Regions from separate parts of the Zunongwangia sp. HGR-M22 genome, predicted to be linked through region 2. Evidence: riboswitches for the same ligand, from Rfam matches in the RefSeq annotation. Region 2 holds a riboswitch; the other holds the start of a gene.

Region 1 (9,588 bases), 1.5 Mb from region 2:
ATTTGATAGTTTCAACCTAAAATTTTAAGACTTTTAAGACTTTTAAGCAGAAAGCTGATCGCTAAACGCTAGTGGCCCAAAGTCCATTGATAATTGTTTATTGAAAAACTGCCAACTGAGATTGCTTACTGATTCTTCAGTTTTTTCAAATACAAATCTTCCCCATCAAACTCAGCGTAGGTGTAGAAATTAATCCAATCGCCGGTGTTTATGTATTTTGAATTTTCTTTTAGCTTAATTTCCATAGGTAAATGGCGATGGCCAAAAAGGAAATAATCGTAATGCTTAGTTTCGAGTTTTCGCTTGCAATATTGCACCAACCATTCGTTATCTTCTCCTAAGAATTTAGCATCATCGTCTCCAGAAATCAGTTTATTTTTTACTGAAAAATATTGCGCTAAAGGCACGCCAATATCAGGATGTAACCATCGGTAAAGCCATTTTGAAAACGGATTGGTAAACACTTTTTTCATGCGTTTATAGCCATAATCTCCAGGACCCAGCCCATCACCATGCCCAATTAAGAAGGTTTTTTGGTTGAATTCAAACTCCTGTGGTTTTCGAAAAGTTGGAATATTAAGTTCTTCTTCAAAATAGTCTTCCATCCATAAATCATGGTTTCCAACGAAAAAATAAATCGGGATTCCACTATCTTTAATTTCAGCAAGTTTCCCTAAAACCCTAACAAAGCCTTTTGGTACGGCATGTTTATATTCAAACCAAAAATCGAATAGATCGCCCAGTAAAAAAATAGCCGCTGCATCTTCTTTAATTTCATCCAGCCATTTAACGAATATCGCCTCGCGTACTTTGCTGGCTTCTTTGGTAGGAGCACCTAAATGATTATCGCTAGAGAAGTAAACCTTTTTTCCGGTAGGTAGTTGCATACGATGAAATATAAATCAAATATACTTATTTCTACAAAGATGTTTTGCGTTAGGGATAGTAGCGGCATCCTTTTTTATTTGCCAGTTAGCACCTGTAAATGTTGAGAACATAATTACAAAGCAAATAAAAAAGATAAAGCGAATAGCCCGACCCACTAGGGGAACGCTCTAATTATCGCTGGCATACCATTCGGCAAAACTACTTTCAGTCTCTTGAAGTTTTAGCGAATGTAGTTTGATGTGATCTGGTAAGTGTTTGTTTATTTTTTGAGAAAAATCGATCACCATATTTTCACTGGTGGGTTGATATTCTACTAAAATCACGTGATGTCCACGATCTTTTAATTCTTTCGCCAGCTCTATATGAGGCGTATTTTTGTTGAAAACGGTGGCATGATCAAATTGGTCTACAATTTCAGACTTTACGATTTTTTTTAAGTCGCCAAAATCGATTACCATACCGTACTTCACATTATCAGTATCGCTAATTGGTTCTCCAATAACGGTTACACTAAGTTTGTAACTATGGCCATGGACGTTGCGACACTTACCATCGTAGCCGTAAAGTGCGTGTCCTGTTTCAAAAGAAAATTGTTTGGTAATCCTGATTTTTGCCATACCGAAATTTTAAGTCTGCCGTAGATAATTTTGATTTCCCTAAAATTTTAAAGCTGAAATTATGAAAAATTGCTTCGGAAACTTTTCGGGAAATTTTAGTGCAAAGGTATTAAAAGTGTATTCAAAATAGAATAATAAACCTTTAGCATTTTTTTAATTCGGATTATTTCATTTAACTTTGAGAAAGTAAACTTTAGGGGTGCTGATTCAATTCGGCTGAGAAAAACCCTTTGAACCTGATACAGATTAGCATCTGCGAAGGGAAAAGTTAGAAAATTTTGAATTGATTTTATCCAAATTAGGGGTAAATTCTTTTTCATATTACTTTTCTTCAAAGACAATCCTCTTTGGTTTACGGCTATTAAAATCGAAACGATATGATAACTGTAAACGTCAACAATCAAACCCATTCTTTTAAAGAGCCTGTAAAGCTTGAAGAACTTTTAGAGCAGCTTAATATTCAGGCTTCAGGAATTGCTATTGCCATTAACAACGAAATTATTTCTAAACCACAGTGGGAACACACACTAGTGGAAGAAGGCAGTAATGTATTGGTGATTCGTGCTACGCAAGGCGGTTGAGCGTTTTATTTTCAGTAATCAAATTTTAAACATCAATCTAAATCTTTTTAGTATGAAACCTAACCAATTACCAAGGGAAGAAGCCATCAGCAGAACGCCCTTTCCAAATTCAGAAAAAATTTATGTAAAAGGCCAACTTCACGAAAATGTGAAGGTACCTATGCGTAAAATTACGCTTGATGATACCGTCGATAAATTTAACGGGACAAAAACGCCAAACGAACCGGTCTTGGTGTACGATACCAGTGGTCCTTTTACCGACCCAAATGTAGAAATTGATGTGCGCCAAGGTTTACAACCCATTCGCCAACAATGGATTTCAGGAAGAGAAGATGTAGAGCAATTATCTGGACTTTCCTCAGAATATGGACGGCAGCGTGAAGAGAACGAAAAGTTAGATGAACTTCGGTTTAAACGAATTCGAAAACCTTTAAAAGCGAAACCGGGGCAAAATGTAACCCAAATGCATTACGCGCGTAAAGGCATTATTACGCCGGAAATGGAGTTTATTGCTATTCGGGAAAATCAGAAACTTCAGGAAATCAATCAGATTACCGAACAACATCCGGGCGAAAGTTTTGGGGCAAGTATTCCTAAAGTAATTACTCCGGAATTTGTTCGAGATGAGGTTGCCAAAGGACGCGCAATTATACCGAGTAATATTAATCATCCGGAAAGTGAACCAATGATTGTTGGGCGTAATTTCCTGGTGAAAATCAATGCCAATATTGGGAATTCTGCCGTAAGTTCTTCTATTGAAGAAGAAGTAGAAAAAGCAGTGTGGGCTTGCCGTTGGGGCGCCGATACCATAATGGACCTTTCTACCGGAAAAAATATTCACGAAACCCGAGAATGGATTCTTCGGAATTCTCCGGTACCCATTGGGACGGTTCCTATTTATCAGGCCTTAGAAAAAGTAAACGGAAAAGCTGAAAATTTAACTTGGGAAATTTTTAGAGATACTTTAATTGAACAAGCCGAACAGGGAGTTGATTATTTTACCATTCACGCCGGAGTTCGTTTAAAATATATTCCGCATACCGCAAAACGAGTAACGGGAATTGTTTCTCGTGGTGGTTCTATTATGGCAAAATGGTGTTTAGCCCATCATCAGGAGAGCTTTTTATACACGCATTTTGAAGAGATTTGCGAAATTATGAAAGCTTACGATGTAGCATTTTCTCTTGGCGACGGTTTGCGTCCGGGTAGTATTGCCGATGCTAACGATTATGCGCAGTTTGCCGAATTAGAAACACTTGGCGAGCTAACAAAAATCGCTTGGAAACACGATGTACAATGCTTTATTGAAGGTCCCGGACATATCCCAATGCATATGATTAAAGAAAATATGGATAAGCAATTGGCCGAATGTGGCGAAGCGCCTTTTTACACGCTTGGTCCACTAACCACTGATATTGCTCCGGGTTACGACCATATTACCAGCGGAATTGGAGCGGCAATGATTGGCTGGTACGGTTGTGCGATGTTATGTTATGTAACTCCAAAAGAACATCTTGGTTTACCGAATAAAGAAGATGTAAAGGAAGGTGTAATTACTTATAAAATTGCGGCTCACGCGGCAGATTTAGCAAAAGGGCATCCGGGAGCACAACATCGGGATGATGCGATGAGTAAAGCGAGATTCGAATTCCGTTGGGAAGATCAGTTTAATTTAGCGCTAGATCCAGATACAGCACGAGCGTATCACGATGAAACGTTACCTTCAGACAACGCAAAAGTGGCTCATTTTTGTTCGATGTGCGGACCTAATTTCTGCTCGATGAAAATCACTCAGGATGTACGGAATTATGCCAAAGAAAACGGAATGGATACCGAGGAAGCCATCATCAAAGGAATGGAAGAAAAGTCAGAAGAGTTTAAGAAGAAAGGAAGCGAAGTGTATTTATAATTTCTGAATAATGCTGATCGTAATTTCTTCAGAAAATTCGTAAAGCGGAATGCTGAAATAGTTAATGATTTTAAAATATGGGCGTCACCCTGAAATTGATTCATGGTCTCATCCTAATTCAGTTTTTAAATGTGGGAGATTCCGAATCGAGTCCGGAATGACGGCACTAATTTTAATTACAATTTGAGAATGTCAAAATATAATTTGAAATAATGCTAATCGTGATTTCTGCGGAAAAATGTATTGAAAATGAAGAATTTCAACTGAAACCGATACTCGATGCAGGTTTAGAAATTCTTCATATTCGTAAACCCATGGTTTCTTTTGAAGTATTAAAAAACTGGTTAGAAAACGTTGCCCCTGAATACCGCTGCAAAATGGTGCTACATCAGCATCACGAATTGGCACGAGAATTTGGGCTGAAAGGCATTCATCTTCCGGAATATTTCAGAACAAATCTGAAGGAAAATGTAGATGACTATATCACTTCTTTTCAGCAAGAAAAATTTACGGTAAGCACTTCAGTGCATCAAAAGGAAATGCTTTCAGAAACATTGAATTTCGATTACTGTTTTTTGAGTCCTGTTTTTAATTCGATCTCTAAAACCGGGTATTCGGGAAAAAAGTTTCAGGTAAACAATATTCAACAACAAGTGATTGCACTAGGCGGAATTGATTCAGAAAAAATTTCAGCAACTCGTAAAATGGGTTTTAGTGGCGCGGCAGTGCTTGGGGCGGTTTGGCAACAAGAAAATCCAATAAAAAGTTTTATAAAAATAAAGCAACACTATGAATCAGTTTTTAAATAAACCGATGAATTTGCAAAAAGAAATTTCTGCACTGCATTATATCTCGCAGGGAGAAAATGCTAAAGTTCATTTAGAAAATATAGAACGCGTGTTACAAGCCGGTAGCAATTGGATTCAGCTACGACTGAAAGAAACTTCAGCAAAAGAAGTATTAAAAACCGCAATCGCAGCTCGTGAAATATGCTCAGCTTATCAAGCAAAACTGATTATCAACGATCACGTGAAAGTCGCAAAAACCTGTAATGCCGATGGTGTGCATTTGGGACAGCAGGATACCGGAATTTTAGAAGCTCGCCAGATTTTAGGAGAGGAAAAGATTATTGGCGGAACCGCAAATACGCTGCAGCATTGTGTAGATCATTTGCAAAACGGAGTCGATTATATTGGCTTGGGGCCGCTAAGGTTTACGTCAACTAAAAAAAAACTAAGTCCGATTCTTGGATTTTCAGGTTATCAGGAATTGATAGAGAAATATTCGCAGCAAGAAAACACGGTTCCTATAATTGCCATTGGCGGAATTACACTAAACGACATAGAAGAACTCCGAGAAATTGGATTAAGTGGAGTCGCGGTTTCCGGTTTATTGGCGCATTCGGAACATCCGGAAAAAGAAATTCAGCAGATTTTAGATCGCTTTGCTGTGAGAGTTTAGATGTTAGGAAATAGACAATTTGATGATGTGGTAATGTGTTGATTTGAAAATGAATTGAATCAAGAAACAAGAATCAGGACTAATTTACTTTGAATGCTAAATGTTGAATGGATGAGAACACGGCTTACCGAAAATTGCTCGTAGAATTGGTAGTAAAAGAAGCGCTTAAATTTTAGGCTGTTTGAGCGTAGCGAGTTTCTAAAATTTAGCTTCTGAACATACAATTCAGAGCAAGTTTCGTAAGCCTAGACTTTTTTGTTTTTTTTTTCGGCGATGGAAAAAAGAAAATGAAAAATTTAAGCTAATCGCTGTAGGCTAAAAGCTGACAGCTAAAAATTTAAAAATGGAAAAACTAAAAATAGCAGATAAAAGCTTCGATTCTCGGTTATTTACGGGAACGGGGAAATTCAGTAATTCAAACCTAATGCGCGAAGCGGTTTTAGCTTCAGAAAGTGAGTTGGTTACCGTGGCGCTCAAAAGAGTTGAAGCGGGCAATACTGAAGATGATATGATTAGTAGTCTATCTCACGAAAACTTAAGTTTATTGCCTAATACGTCAGGCGTTCGCGATGCCAAAGAAGCGGTTTTTGCGGCACAAATGGCACTCGAAGCGTTGGGAACAAACTGGGTAAAAGTAGAAATTCATCCCGATCCTAAATATTTATTGCCCGATGCCATAGAAACTTTAAAAGCTTGCGAAGAATTGGTGAAATTAGGTTTTGTGGTGATGCCTTATATACATGCTGATCCGGTATTGTGTAAGCGTTTAGAAGATGTTGGCTCTCAATGTGTGATGCCCTTAGGTGCTCCTATTGGAACCAACAAAGGCTTAAAAACCTTCGATTTTCTAGAAATCATCATCGAACAAAGTAATGTTCCGGTAATTATAGATGCCGGAATTGGAGCACCTTCTCACGCCGCTTTTGCGATGGAAATGGGAGCCGATGCAGTTTTGGTAAACACCGCAATTGCCGTTTCTAAAAATCCGGTGCAAATGGCAAAAGCCTTTAAAATGGCGGTAGAATCTGGGCGAATGGCTTACGAAGCAAAACTTGCCGAAACAGGCAAAATTGCAGAAGCGAGTAGCCCCCTAACACAATTTTTATATGAGTAGTTTTAAAACCCTTTTAGCAAAGTACCATTGGGATGAGGTGTTGGAAAGTATTCAACAAAAAAATGCACAAGATGTAGAACGTGCGTTAAGTACAATAAAACCTGATCTTGAAGATTTTAAAGCCTTAATTTCTCCGGCAGCAAAACCGTATTTAGAGCAAATGGCGGCGAAAAGCAGGCTGATTACTAAAAAGCGTTTTGGGAATACGATGCAAATGTATGCACCGATGTATCTCAGCAATGAGTGTCAAAATATTTGTACCTATTGCGGCTTTAGTTTAACCAATAAGATTCCGCGTAGAACCTTAACCGATGCTGAAATTTTAAAAGAAGCCGAATTTCTAAAAAATAAAGGCTATCAGCATATTTTATTAGTGACGGGCGAAGCTAACAGAACTGTAGGAATCGATTACCTAAGTAATGCCGTTCGGTTATTAAAACCACATTTTGCGAATATTTCTATTGAAGTGCAACCACTAGATCAAGATGAATATGAACGATTGGTGAACGATGGCTTGTACGCTACTTTGGTGTATCAGGAAACCTATCACCGCGAAACTTATAAAATTCATCACCCCAAAGGCAAAAAGTCCAATTTCGATTATCGTTTAGCTACTGCAGACCGTTTGGGCAGAGCAGGGATTCATAAAATAGGAATCGGTGCCTTATTTGGTTTAGAAGATTGGCGAGCCGATAGTTTTTTTACCGCGCTTCATCTTAAATACCTTCAGAAAACCTATTGGAAAACGAAATATTCTATTTCTTTCCCAAGATTGCGGCCGTTTAGCGGTGGTTTAGAACCTAAAGTTGAAATGACCGATCCTGACTTATTACAGGTGATTTGCGCCTATCGAATTTTAGATGAAGACGTAGAATTATCGATTTCTACGCGAGAGCAAGAGAAATTCCGCGATCATATTGCGCATTTAGGAATCACCTCGATGAGTGCTGAATCGAAAACCAATCCCGGTGGTTATGTAGTCGAACCACAATCTTTAGAACAGTTCGAAATTTCAGATGAGCGCAGTACCGAAGTGATAGCTGAAATGTTACTTAAAAACGGAATAGAACCCGTTTGGAAAGATTGGGAGAAGTTTTGAGAGGTTAGAATTGAGAAGAAAGATATGCGACATGAGAATTTAGAGTGGAGATTGGAATGAATTCAGCATTCAAAATTCAAAATTTTTTAGGCTGCTTACTATGATCATATTATCGCACTAGCACATTATCAAATTAAAATATTTTCAAACTTCGTATTTAAAAATAGCTTAATTTTACACGGTTTTTATTTTTTCAAAATTGACAGAAGAACTTTTTGAGCAGCTAGATTTCAAGTTAAATCAGCAGTACGAGACAATAATTGATGATTTGCTGGAAAAGCAATATTGTATAGTGGACGATTTTTTTGAAAATGAAGAAATTAGCCGCTTAAGAGGAGCTTTAATATCCCAATATCAGGAAGATCAATTCAAAAAATCGGCTATTGGAAATCGCACCAACGAGCTTGTTGAAAAAGCCATTCGTGGTGATTTTATTTTATGGATGAACGAAGCTGAAGCCGGCGAAACCGAAAAGATTTTCTTCAATAAAATCAATAATCTTGTCCATTACCTAAATAGGACTTGTTTTATGGGGATTTTGCACAAAGAATTTCATTATGCGGTGTACCCAAAAGGCACGTTTTACAAGCGACATTTAGATACATTTCAAAACGATTCTCGTCGTAAATTGTCGATTGTAAGCTATTTAAACGATGATAGCTGGGAAAATACAAACGGTGGCGAGCTGGTGATTTATAAGAAAGACGGTAACGAGGAAGTTATTTACCCATTGCCGGGCAGAGTGGTGATTTTCGAGAGTCAGATTTTAGAACACGAAGTAAAAGAAGTCAAAAACTCTGAGCGTTTAAGCATTACCGGTTGGCTTAAAACCCGTTAATTTTTACCGAATTTCAATAATTTAGGCGTTGCCTGCGGCCGGGCTTTTCGTTTCAATCTTTTGCTCGCAAACTCGCAAAAGGATTTTCACTGCAATCCCTAACGCAACACTAATCTTTAGCGCTAACTTATTTTTTAAACTTTTTGTAAAAAACTAAAATCACAAGAATTATGGCTAATATCATCCAAAAGCCATAACCGCTTAGAAAACTCAAAATCTCAAAAGTTTCCTCGTTTTCAGGTAAAGTACTCTGCATTATTTTCTTCCTTTTTTGCGACGGTAATAATCAAAAATTACTAAGGCAGTGATCACAACAAAAATGAGTAGAAACCAAAAGTTTTCACTTAAAAAATCCGAAAGTTCAAAGCCATATTTCTGAGTTTCGGATGCAGGTTTATCTTTAGGTAATTCTGGTTGTTGCAATAGCATCGTTCAATTTTAAATAAATGTAGAGAAATGCAATTTTCGAATAGCCAATAAAATGGTAAAGTTCGCTTTCTTTTTTTGGACTTTTAAATAAATTTCGAAAAAGGAAATAAATATTGAAGCAAAAATATTTTGGAGGTCATTTGCCAAAAAGTGCTGTTACTTAAAAACCAAATACTTCGTCTTTTTTACAAAATAATCGTTGCTAACTATTTCAAAATTTCTTTAGCTTTTTCTTTTTTAAAATACGGTAAACTGAAAATGCTACTATTGCGAATAATAAAAATGGCAAAACCATTGCTACAAATTGACCTATGTAATACCCAAACAATTCGGCTTTGTTACCTAAGGCATCAAGTGGTAAAACTTTCATATCCTATTTTTTAAATTTAGAGAGTGCGTTTCTGGTAAAGTCAGATAACACCAGTTCTCCACTAATAGCCGCATTTTCTATTAAAATGGTCGACCAGTTCTCTGTACCTTTCCACAAAAGCTTTTTCATTTCGAGTAGGGCTTGGGGATTGTAAAATGCTAATTTTTCAGCAAATAGCTCAACTTCCTTATCTAAATCTTTTATGTTTTCAAAAACCCTAGCATAAAGACCTTTATCTTTTGCCCAATATGCCGTTTTCCATTCGTGTGCCGCAAGACTAAG
Region 2 (9,588 bases):
AAAACTCTTCGGCATTTTTAGCACTAATCTTTTCGTGCTCTTTAAAAGAATTACTATTTCCAGTATCATGAAACAAGCTGGCTAAAATCACAATTTCTCTATCTTCTTCAGACAAATTCTCATAATCTGCAATCCTCTTTGTATACTGATAAACCTCGAAGGTATGCTGAATATTATGATAAGGCAGCTTAGAACATCTACTATTTTTTAAAAGCTTATGGCAATAATCCATCGCTTCTCTTATCACAGAGGTATCCTCCTTATATCTATAATTCAGCATTTCTAGCAACATCATTCGGTAATTTGGGACTTATCTATAACAAGTATTTTGCCAAAATATTATGCAAAGATTTAATAAGGTTGAAATTAAGGAAATTATTGTAACACCAAAAATAAATTTGAAAATTAGGAGGAATTTTAATCAATATTATTAAATTTTATTAAAAAAAATTCATCATAAGATTTACTTTATATTCAAATAAAGCCTTTCTTATCGAAAGGCTTTATAATACCACTTTTGATTAGGCTAATTGTGGTTAATCTATAATGAAAAATTCAACAATATGAACTCCTCAAAAAAATAACGGTAATTTTTACGGTTTATTATATAGTACCAAAATTATTTTCAAAAATATGATGATTCAATACATTTAAGAACGTTCATCAATTAGTTTTTGACGATGTTTGATTCCCCAAGAACTTAATGCTTCTAATATTTCAGAAAGAGAATTACTGTAATCTGTTAATTCGTATTCAATCACAATTGGAACCTCGGTATAAACCTTTCGGTCTACAAAGCCGTTTAGTTCTAAATCTTTTAACTCTCTGGATAACATTCTTGCTGAAATATTTAAAGCTCGCTGTAATTCGTTAAAACGTTTATTACCCTCCTTAAGCGCGATTATGATTTTCAATTTCCACTTCCCGCCAATTGCATAAAGCGCATCATCTATTGCTCCAAGCTTGCTTTCGCAAGCCTTTTTTTCTAATAATTGTCCCATAAAATTGACGTTTGCAAAATAGCTTTATTTGTTTTTTATTAATTAACTAACTTTAGTAAAGCAAATATACTATTTTTAGCAGTATTTTTTGCGAGCACTGTAAGTTTGGACCTTTAAAATAGACCAAAATAAGGTAAACAGCTTGAGCTAAAATATGAGTTTAGCCTGTTTGTATAAAAATTAATAATGAAAAACAAAATTACACAACTACCCTATATTGTTAATCCTGGAGTTTATCAACCAAAAGTCTTAAAAGGAACTGTTATTATCCCAGATATAAGTGGTTTTAGTCGTTTTGTTGAAAATACAGATTTTGAAACCGGGAAACTAATAATTTCGAAATTGCTCAACGCGATTATTAAGAGCAACACTCTTGATCTTAAAATTTCAGAAATTGAAGGTGATGCTGTTCTTTTCTTTAAATACGGTAAACGTATCAGCGCAAAAGAGATTCTGCATCAATTTTGTTTGATGAAAGAAGGATTCCATCAAGAAATTGGTTTTTTAGAAGAAGAATTTCAGTTAGACATCGATTTATCCTTAAAATTAATTGCACATTACGGGCCACTTGCTCAATATAATATAGGCAAATTCGAAAAATTATATGGACAAACTGTTGTTGAAGCTCATCATTTGCTCAAAAATTCTGTTGAAAGTAAAAGCTATGTATTACTTTCAGAAGAATTATTAAACTCCGAAGAAAATTCAGAATTAAAGAATATCAGCCAATTTATAGAAAATACAATTTGTGAGATCTATGACGGTTTTAAGGAAATTTGCTATACCTTTTTTGACTTTGAAAATAATCGCAGTAAGAAATACCTTTTGGAATAGCTTACATTTTTTTTGAAATTATTACAACAAGAAAACCCTCTGAGAACGTCAGAGGGTTTTTAGTTATATGTATTAACATCTTATTTTTTAAATTTCACTTTGTTGAATCCCAAATCGCGAAGATTTTCATGGCTAATTTTAATTGCTTCAAGAGGTTCTAAATCAAATGTATTATCCTGCTCTACGATATAATACTTCATCCCAGATTCCTTTCTTTTTTCTAAAATCCTCTCGAAATCTATAGTTCCCTCTCCTACCGGAGTAAAATTACCTGCTTCATCCATATCTTTTATATGCCATAATTTAAAACGGCCAGGATATTTCTCGAAATAAGCTACAGGATCTGCACCAGCTTTTGTCACCCAAAATAAATCCATCTGAAAATTCACCAAATCTGGATCTGTATTCTCTAAGAAATATTCTATTGGTACTATTCCATTTTCATTTTTCTTAAACTCAAAATCGTGATTATGATACAATAATTCTATCCCGGCTTTTTTACATTTTTCACCTATAGTATTAAAGATATCGACTAAAAAATCAAGATCATCGTCCATTCCCATAGTCTGAGTTTGCTCATCAAAAGTAAACTTACCCATTGGCGGTACAGGAATCACAAAATATTGAAAGCCGGCTTTTTTCACATCAGCTATCATCTGATCTACATTTTCCATGGTTACGCCACCTTGATGGGAGCTTAATGGTTTGGTGTGATATTTACCTAATAATTTTTTAAATTTCTTAGGCTTCATTCCATAAAACAGACCATCGTTATAACCAGCAGCTTCTATATATAAATATCCAATATCTGCAACTTCATCGATAGTTTCCTCTGGGGATTTTGCCATCTCTTCCCTAACCGTATAAAGCGTAGCTGCACCAAATTGTCGCTGTCCGAAAATCGGGAAAGAAGCAAGTAGCAATAATATTAGTAAAGTACTGCGAAAATTTTTAAGAGCTTTCATATAATTACATTTTAGAAAAAGGATGCCCGCAATACCATTTTAAATATTGAACTAGTGCTCCGGTTTACCTAATTTAACGAATATTCTTGCTAAATATAGAATATTTAATGTTTAATAAAGGAACGTTACGCAAAAAATAAACCTGGTAAACTTAATTCATCAAAAATTTTATCAGCCCTCATTTTTACCTTAATTTTACGATGCTTTAGGGGTATTCTGAAAGAAGAATTGAGAGAGTCCCTTTGAACCTGATACGATAAAATCGTCGTAGGAAAAAGTTTGCCAAACTTAGGCTCGTGAACTTGCCTTTATTTTTTCTAAGCAGTTTTCTCTAAAGCCAAAAACTGACCCAACTATGAAAAAAATTCTTTGGCAACATATTCAAGATTTAAAAAAATCGGTGCCATTAATTCACAACATTACTAATTATGTAGTGATGAATAATACTGCAAACGCTTTATTGGCCGCTGGAGCTTCTCCTATTATGTCCCATGCCCAATCTGAAATTGAAGATATGGTAAGCATCTGCCAGGCGCTAGTGATTAACATAGGAACTTTAGATGAGTATTGGAGCATTAGCATGATTAAAGCTGCAAAAAAGGCAAATGAGCTTGGTAAATCCTGGCTTTTAGATCCTGTAGGTGCCGGCGCAACGCCTTACCGCAACGAAATTATCGCCGAGTTACTAGAGCTAAAACCCACAATTATCAGAGCAAATGCTTCAGAAATTATGGCTTTGGCTAAAGCTTCAAATCTTACTACAAAAGGCGTAGATAGCACTGCTGAAAGTACTGAAGCTATCGAAGCAGCCAAATCTTTAAATAAAGAATTTGGAGCAGTGGTTTGTATATCGGGAGAGACCGATATCATTATTGATGGGCATCAAATAATTTCACTAAAAAATGGTGATGCACTAATGGCCAAGGTTACCGGTCTTGGGTGCTCGGCTTCCGCAATTACAGCTGCTTTTGCGGCAGTTATTGATAATAAATTTGAAGCTACCACCGCAGCCATGGCTTTAATGGGAGTTTGTGGCGAAATCGCTGCTAAAAATTCGGCCGGGCCAGGTAGCCTTCAACTAAATTTACTCGATAAATTATACAATATTACTGAAGAGGAATTCCTTTCTCATCTTAAATTAAGCGAATAATGCATCCTGATTTTCCGTACCAATTATACTTGGTTATTTCAGAAGAAAGTTGTGTGCATTATCCTTTACTTCAAGTAGCTGAAATGGCTATGGAAGGAGGAGTAGATATTATCCAGCTTCGGGAGAAAAATTTAAACACTTCAGCATTCATCAAAAATGCCGAAGCGCTAAAAAAAATCACTGATAAATATCAAATTCCCCTTATTATTAATGATAATCTTAAAGTTGCAAAAGCGGTAGATGCCTTCGGAATTCATGTGGGGAATAATGATATGCCTCCTTCTGAAATTCAGCAAAAATGGAATAAAAATAAATCTATTGGATATTCTATCGAATACTTGGAACAACTTGAAAACGCTCAAACTAAAGTAGCTAATCACTTAGGAATTAGCCCGGTTTACAGCACCAAAACCAAAACCGATACAGTAACCGAATGGGGCATCGACGGAATTAAAAAAATACGCGCTTTAACCCAAAAACCACTTGTTGCTATTGGCCGCATGGATGCTAGTAATGCTGCTGAAATAATAAAAGCAGGTGCAGATTGTATTGCTGTGGTGTCTGCGATTTGCGCTTCAGAAAATCCTAAAAAAGCCGCAGAAAAAATTAAAACTCAAATTCAACAAAATCAACGTGAAAACCTATAAATATCCTTCAGCATTAACCATCGCTGGTTTCGACGGTAGTGGCGGCGCAGGAATCCAGGCCGATATCAAAACTATCTCGGCTTTAGGATGCTATGCCACCTCGGTGTTAACCGCACTTCCCGTACAAAATACTACTGGGGTAAAAAATATTTTCTCTATTCCCTATCAGGCTGTTTCAGAACAAATAAAAAGTATTTTTGAAGATATTTTTCCTGATGCGGTGAAAATCGGAATGGTTCATACATCAGAATTGGTAGAAACCATTGTAAAAGAATTACAGAAATATCCAAAAACGCCTCTAGTTTTTGATCCTGTAATGGTTGCCACAAGCGGCCACAAATTAATAGAAGACGAAACAATAAAATCGATTGTCGAGAAATTGTTTCCGTTAGCTGATGTCATTACACCTAATATGGATGAAGCTGCGGTTTTAGCTGAAATGAAAGTTGAAACGCTGGAAGACATGAAAAAAGCAGGAGAAAAAATAATGAAAATGGGCTGCAAATCGGTCTTAATGAAAGGCGGACACTTAAAAGGCGATAAAATCACCTCACTTTATTTTGCTGAAAACTCGCAAGTTTATTCTTACGAATTTGAGAAGTTTGATACCAGTAATACGCATGGTTCTGGTTGCACATTATCATCTGCAATTGCTGCATATCTCGCACAAGGCAAAGAATTAGTTGAAGCTATAAAATTAGGGCAGAATTTTGCCCATAATGCCATTAACCATGGTAAAGATGTAAAAACAGGAGATGGAAATGGTCCCTTAAATCACTTTTTTAACCCACAAAAATTAATAAAAAATGAGCTGGAGTAAAGAAACCTGGCAAACGATAAGTCCAATTTACGACCGAATTATTAAAATGCCGTTTATAGAAAAATTGATGGATGGCAGTTTACCATTAGAGAAGTTTCAGTTTTATATGAGTCAGGATTCGGCATATTTAGAAAATTTTGGACGTGCGTTAGCATTGATTGGTGCGCGCGCTTATGATACTGAAAATATGCTTACTTTTCTTCAATTTGCTGAAAATGCTATAATTGTTGAGAGTGCATTGCACGAATCTTATTTTAAGGAATTTGGTGTTTCTGAAAAAGCTATTATCCAGCCGGCCTGCCACCACTATATCAATTTTCTAAAAAGTACCGCTGCTTTAGAAAATCTTGAAGTAGCAATGGCTGCTGTGCTGCCGTGCTTTTGGATTTATAAAGCAGTAGGTGATTATATTTTGGAAAATCAAAAAAAGGGCGAAAATCCATATCAAGCTTGGATTGACACTTATGCGGGAAAAGAATTTGGTGAGGCTGTAAACAAGGCTATCCAGATTTGTGATAAGCATGCTGAAAATACTACACCAATTGTTCGTGCTAAAATGACTGAAGCTTTTATTACTGCTTCTCACTTAGAATATCATTTTTGGGATGCTGGATATTCGCTAAGAAAATGGTAATTAATTAACTTCTTTTAAAAGTAAAACAGGGACACTTGGATCAAACTCAATATCATCTACTTTAGACTGCGAGAAAAGTTTAGAGAAAAAACCCTGTTTTCTTTTATATAAGGCTAACATGGTACTTTGCCGACTTTCGATAAATAAATGAATTCCTGTAGATGGTGTTGTTTTTGTAAGCCTGTGAAATGAGTGCTTTATTGTTGAAAGATGTCCTTCAAAATTGGTTTGAAGTGTTTTTTGCTCTTCAGTTAAACCTTTATTATCACTGTCTATGTATAAAATTCTAATTGGCGAACCAGAATTTGAAGCTAAATCCTTTAGTGGGTCTAATTCTCTCTCTTTAAAAGGGAATCTAAGTGTGGTAGGAAAAACAATTTCATTTAATGGCTGAGCGGTAAGTTCTATTTCTTCAGGAACAAAAAGCATAGCACAATTTTGTATGCTATTGGCCAGTTTAGATAATTTTGATTTATAAGAGCTATGAATATTTACATTAGCACCCTCTGCACCTATTAGAATTAAATCTATTGCACGGGTATTAATAATCTCTTGCACGGCATCATCCAGATCTCCTTCTAAAGATAAAATTTCAAATTCGTGATTAGGATTTTCTTTTCTAAAACTTAAACCTTGCATAATTCGGTCTAAACCACTTTTAGAAGTTTCTTTGGTATTCGCGTTATCTTCAGACTTGACACCAACAATTCTATCGCTTAAACCGTGACTATCTTCATAAACATTCAATAAAATAAATTTACATGAAATTTTTTTATACAGTTTAAGTCCAAAAACTAAAGCATTCCAGGCATATTTTGAAAAATTGGTAGGCACCAAAATCTGCTTTTCCATAAATTCTAAATTTTATGACCAATTTACAAATAAGAACTTCATATTTAAAAAGCTTATCATTTTATTATTCGGAAGCCTCGGTTAAATTCTTATTATTTAATACGTCTTTAGGCAAAATCCCGTAACGTCTTTTAAAAATTTTTGAAAAATAGCTGCGGCTGGATAGTCCTAATTCGTAAACCACCTCTCCTACTCCTTTCTCTCCACTCAAAAGCAAATTCATTGCTCTGGTTAACCGCACATCCCTTATATAGGAATTAACCGTTTTACCATAAACTTCCTGAAAACCATCCTGCAACTTATTTACATTCACACCGCTAATTTTTGCTAATGTTTGCACTGTACCAGTGTTAGCTATGTTCTCATTAATATAGCTTACAGCCCTCTCTATCGCTTTTAGATCGCGCTTTTTCAATCGCGGCTCTTGTGTTCTATTACCTTCCCTAAACTGTAAAAGCATATGAGAAAATACTTCGAGAGCTTTACCGCCTAAATAATTAATTCTTGGAAAACCTTCTAAACTACAATTTTCGATTTCTCTAATAGTATCTAGTGTGCGAAGTCCATAACTACCAGTCTGAAAGACCTCATTATCACCTTCGATATCACCAAAGAGTCTAAAGTATTTTTCTTCAATTTCATTTAAATCGAACGAAAGGTAATTTTTAAACTTCAAGCGATTTACTTCTAAATAGCAAACCAGTACCTTATCCCCTCCTTTAAATTTTAGAGATTGTATCCCGGTAGAAGTGGTTGCAGCAATTAAATGCTGATGGCTTTTAAGCACACAGCCACTATCTTCCTCGATGTACGCATTTAGATCGCCTTCTACGCAATATATAAACCGAATAGGACATACATTTGGATGAATAATTTTTAGACAAGTGTCTTCTAAAAATTTTAGATCTAAGGTATATAAACCAATACCGTTAGGAAAATTTATACAATTAACTTTACCACTTCCATAATCGGAAGGAATGCTTACCGTAAATTCTCCCAATTTATTCTTAAATCCTATTCCTAACTTTTCTGCGAGCTTCGGCACGAAATCTTCGACATCATTCAACTGTAAATGATACGTATTCATTAATATACTTGATTTTAAAAAACTGAGTAAAAAACATCATTTTTTTTTAATTTCTATAAAAAGTTACAGCCTTAGACTTAATATATCCGTTAAAATATTATTAAAAACATCTTTTGTTACCATACTCTTAGCAATAAAGCACATTTTAGCGCTAAATTTTCATGAACTTACACTAGAGTTTTCCTTTCTGTTAAATTAATAGAGGAAAATATTTTACCCGAAAGCGATAAGTTTTTTACAAATACTAATCTTTCGCTTTAAGGAGATTTACTACATTACAATTAAAACCTACCAATTATGAAAGTAGCCATTATAGCCGACCATCGCCACCCTTTAAAAAAACCATATGCCGGCGGACTAGCCATGATTACTCACAAAATGGTACAAAAACTAGCAGAAAAAGGCATAGAAGTAGATATTTATGCAAAATCTGGATCGCAATGTGAAAATTTACAGAACCTAGACCATCACTTTGCAGAAGATAGTCCTTTTTCTTGTATCTATTCTGAAAAATACAATCCTACTGAAATTAAAAACACCATTGTTTATTCTGAAATTTTCCAAGATTTAGAGCGTAACGAATACGATATAGTACACAATCACACTTTACATTATCTTCCAATTATTTTAGGAAATAAGCTAAGAACCAAGTTTATAACTACTTTACATACCATGGCTTTTCCTGAAATTAAGTTCGCATTGGATTATGTAAAAAAAGATTTAAACCAGGAATTTGTAGTAGTAAGTGAATCACTTAGAGATCAATATTCTAAATTTTTAAATTTCCCAAAAGTAATTAGAAATGCAATAGATCTTAACGACTGGGAAGCTAATTTTGAAGCAGATAATCAATACTGCATGTGGTATGGTTCTATTTGCAAAGAAAAAGCACCTCATTTAGCTATCGAAGTGGCCATAAAAGCTAACAAACCCATTATTCTCGCCGGTCGAGGTAAAAACAGCGAATATTTTGAACGTTTCGTGTCTCCACTGCTTAAAAACCCATTAGTCTCTTATGTAGGAGAACAGGACAAAACTCAAATAAATCGGCTTTTAAGAAATGCTATGGCTCTATTATTTACCAGCGTATGGGAAGAACCTTCGGCATTGGGAATTTCAGAAAGTCTGGCTTCAGGAACGCCTGTACTAAGTTGGGACAAAGGTGTAGCTTCTGAAATAATAACAGATAAAGTTGGACAAATATTGGATCCATTAGACACCACAGCAATGGCTGAAGCGCTTAAAAATATTGAAAGATTCGATAGAGAAGCATGTAGAAAACACGCAGAACAACACTGCAATATTGATAACATGATTGATAATTACGTCGAATTTTACGAAGCTCTGATAGAAGAAAATGCTGAAGTCTACTAAAATTTATCAACTTAACCTAAGGATAATATTAAACTAATGTTTTGATTGTATCATCGCATTAAAATTAATTAAAGATGAAGCGAATTTCGCTATTATTGATTTTAATGTCATTATCCATCATTGCTCAGCAAGAGCCTGATAAAATTGCATTTGTTGCAGATATTCACTTGCAGGACATTTATGCCGATTATGAAAATTTTGATGGAATTGAAATTGATGGCAAA

What was found. A riboswitch is a leader RNA that binds a small molecule or an ion and turns the genes downstream of it on or off. The one in region 2 is predicted to bind thiamine pyrophosphate.
Region 1: it holds a riboswitch for thiamine pyrophosphate, as region 2 does, so the genes downstream of both, thiS (sulfur carrier protein ThiS) here and thiM (hydroxyethylthiazole kinase) in region 2, are expected to answer to the same signal.

Annotation. Positions count from the first base shown of each region.
Region 1 covers NZ_CP115159.1:144,817-154,404, forward strand. The annotation lists gene PBT91_RS00540 (UDP-2,3-diacylglucosamine diphosphatase) at 126-887, opposite strand; gene PBT91_RS00545 (6-pyruvoyl trahydropterin synthase family protein) at 1,056-1,505, opposite strand; TPP riboswitch at 1,691-1,786, shown strand; gene thiS (sulfur carrier protein ThiS) at 1,883-2,086, shown strand; gene thiC (phosphomethylpyrimidine synthase ThiC) at 2,139-3,995, shown strand; gene PBT91_RS00560 (thiamine phosphate synthase) at 4,208-4,804, shown strand; gene PBT91_RS00565 (thiamine phosphate synthase) at 4,785-5,456, shown strand; gene PBT91_RS00570 (thiazole synthase) at 5,800-6,570, shown strand; gene thiH (2-iminoacetate synthase ThiH) at 6,563-7,669, shown strand; gene PBT91_RS00580 (2OG-Fe(II) oxygenase) at 7,869-8,507, shown strand; gene PBT91_RS00585 (hypothetical protein) at 8,635-8,763, opposite strand; gene PBT91_RS00590 (hypothetical protein) at 8,763-8,930, opposite strand; gene PBT91_RS00595 (hypothetical protein) at 9,148-9,306, opposite strand; gene PBT91_RS00600 (enoyl-CoA hydratase/isomerase family protein) at 9,310-9,588, opposite strand, start outside.
Region 2 covers NZ_CP115159.1:1,666,699-1,676,286, reverse strand. The annotation lists gene PBT91_RS07245 (HD domain-containing protein) at 1-295, opposite strand, end outside; gene PBT91_RS07240 (winged helix-turn-helix transcriptional regulator) at 651-1,001, opposite strand; gene PBT91_RS07235 (DUF2652 domain-containing protein) at 1,188-1,835, shown strand; gene PBT91_RS07230 (sugar phosphate isomerase/epimerase family protein) at 1,916-2,800, opposite strand; TPP riboswitch at 2,998-3,091, shown strand; gene thiM (hydroxyethylthiazole kinase) at 3,156-3,950, shown strand; gene thiE (thiamine phosphate synthase) at 3,950-4,597, shown strand; gene thiD (bifunctional hydroxymethylpyrimidine kinase/phosphomethylpyrimidine kinase) at 4,584-5,417, shown strand; gene tenA (thiaminase II) at 5,404-6,051, shown strand; gene PBT91_RS07205 (universal stress protein) at 6,052-6,903, opposite strand; gene PBT91_RS07200 (helix-turn-helix transcriptional regulator) at 6,968-7,990, opposite strand; gene PBT91_RS07195 (glycosyltransferase) at 8,288-9,364, shown strand; gene PBT91_RS07190 (metallophosphoesterase family protein) at 9,439-9,588, shown strand, end outside.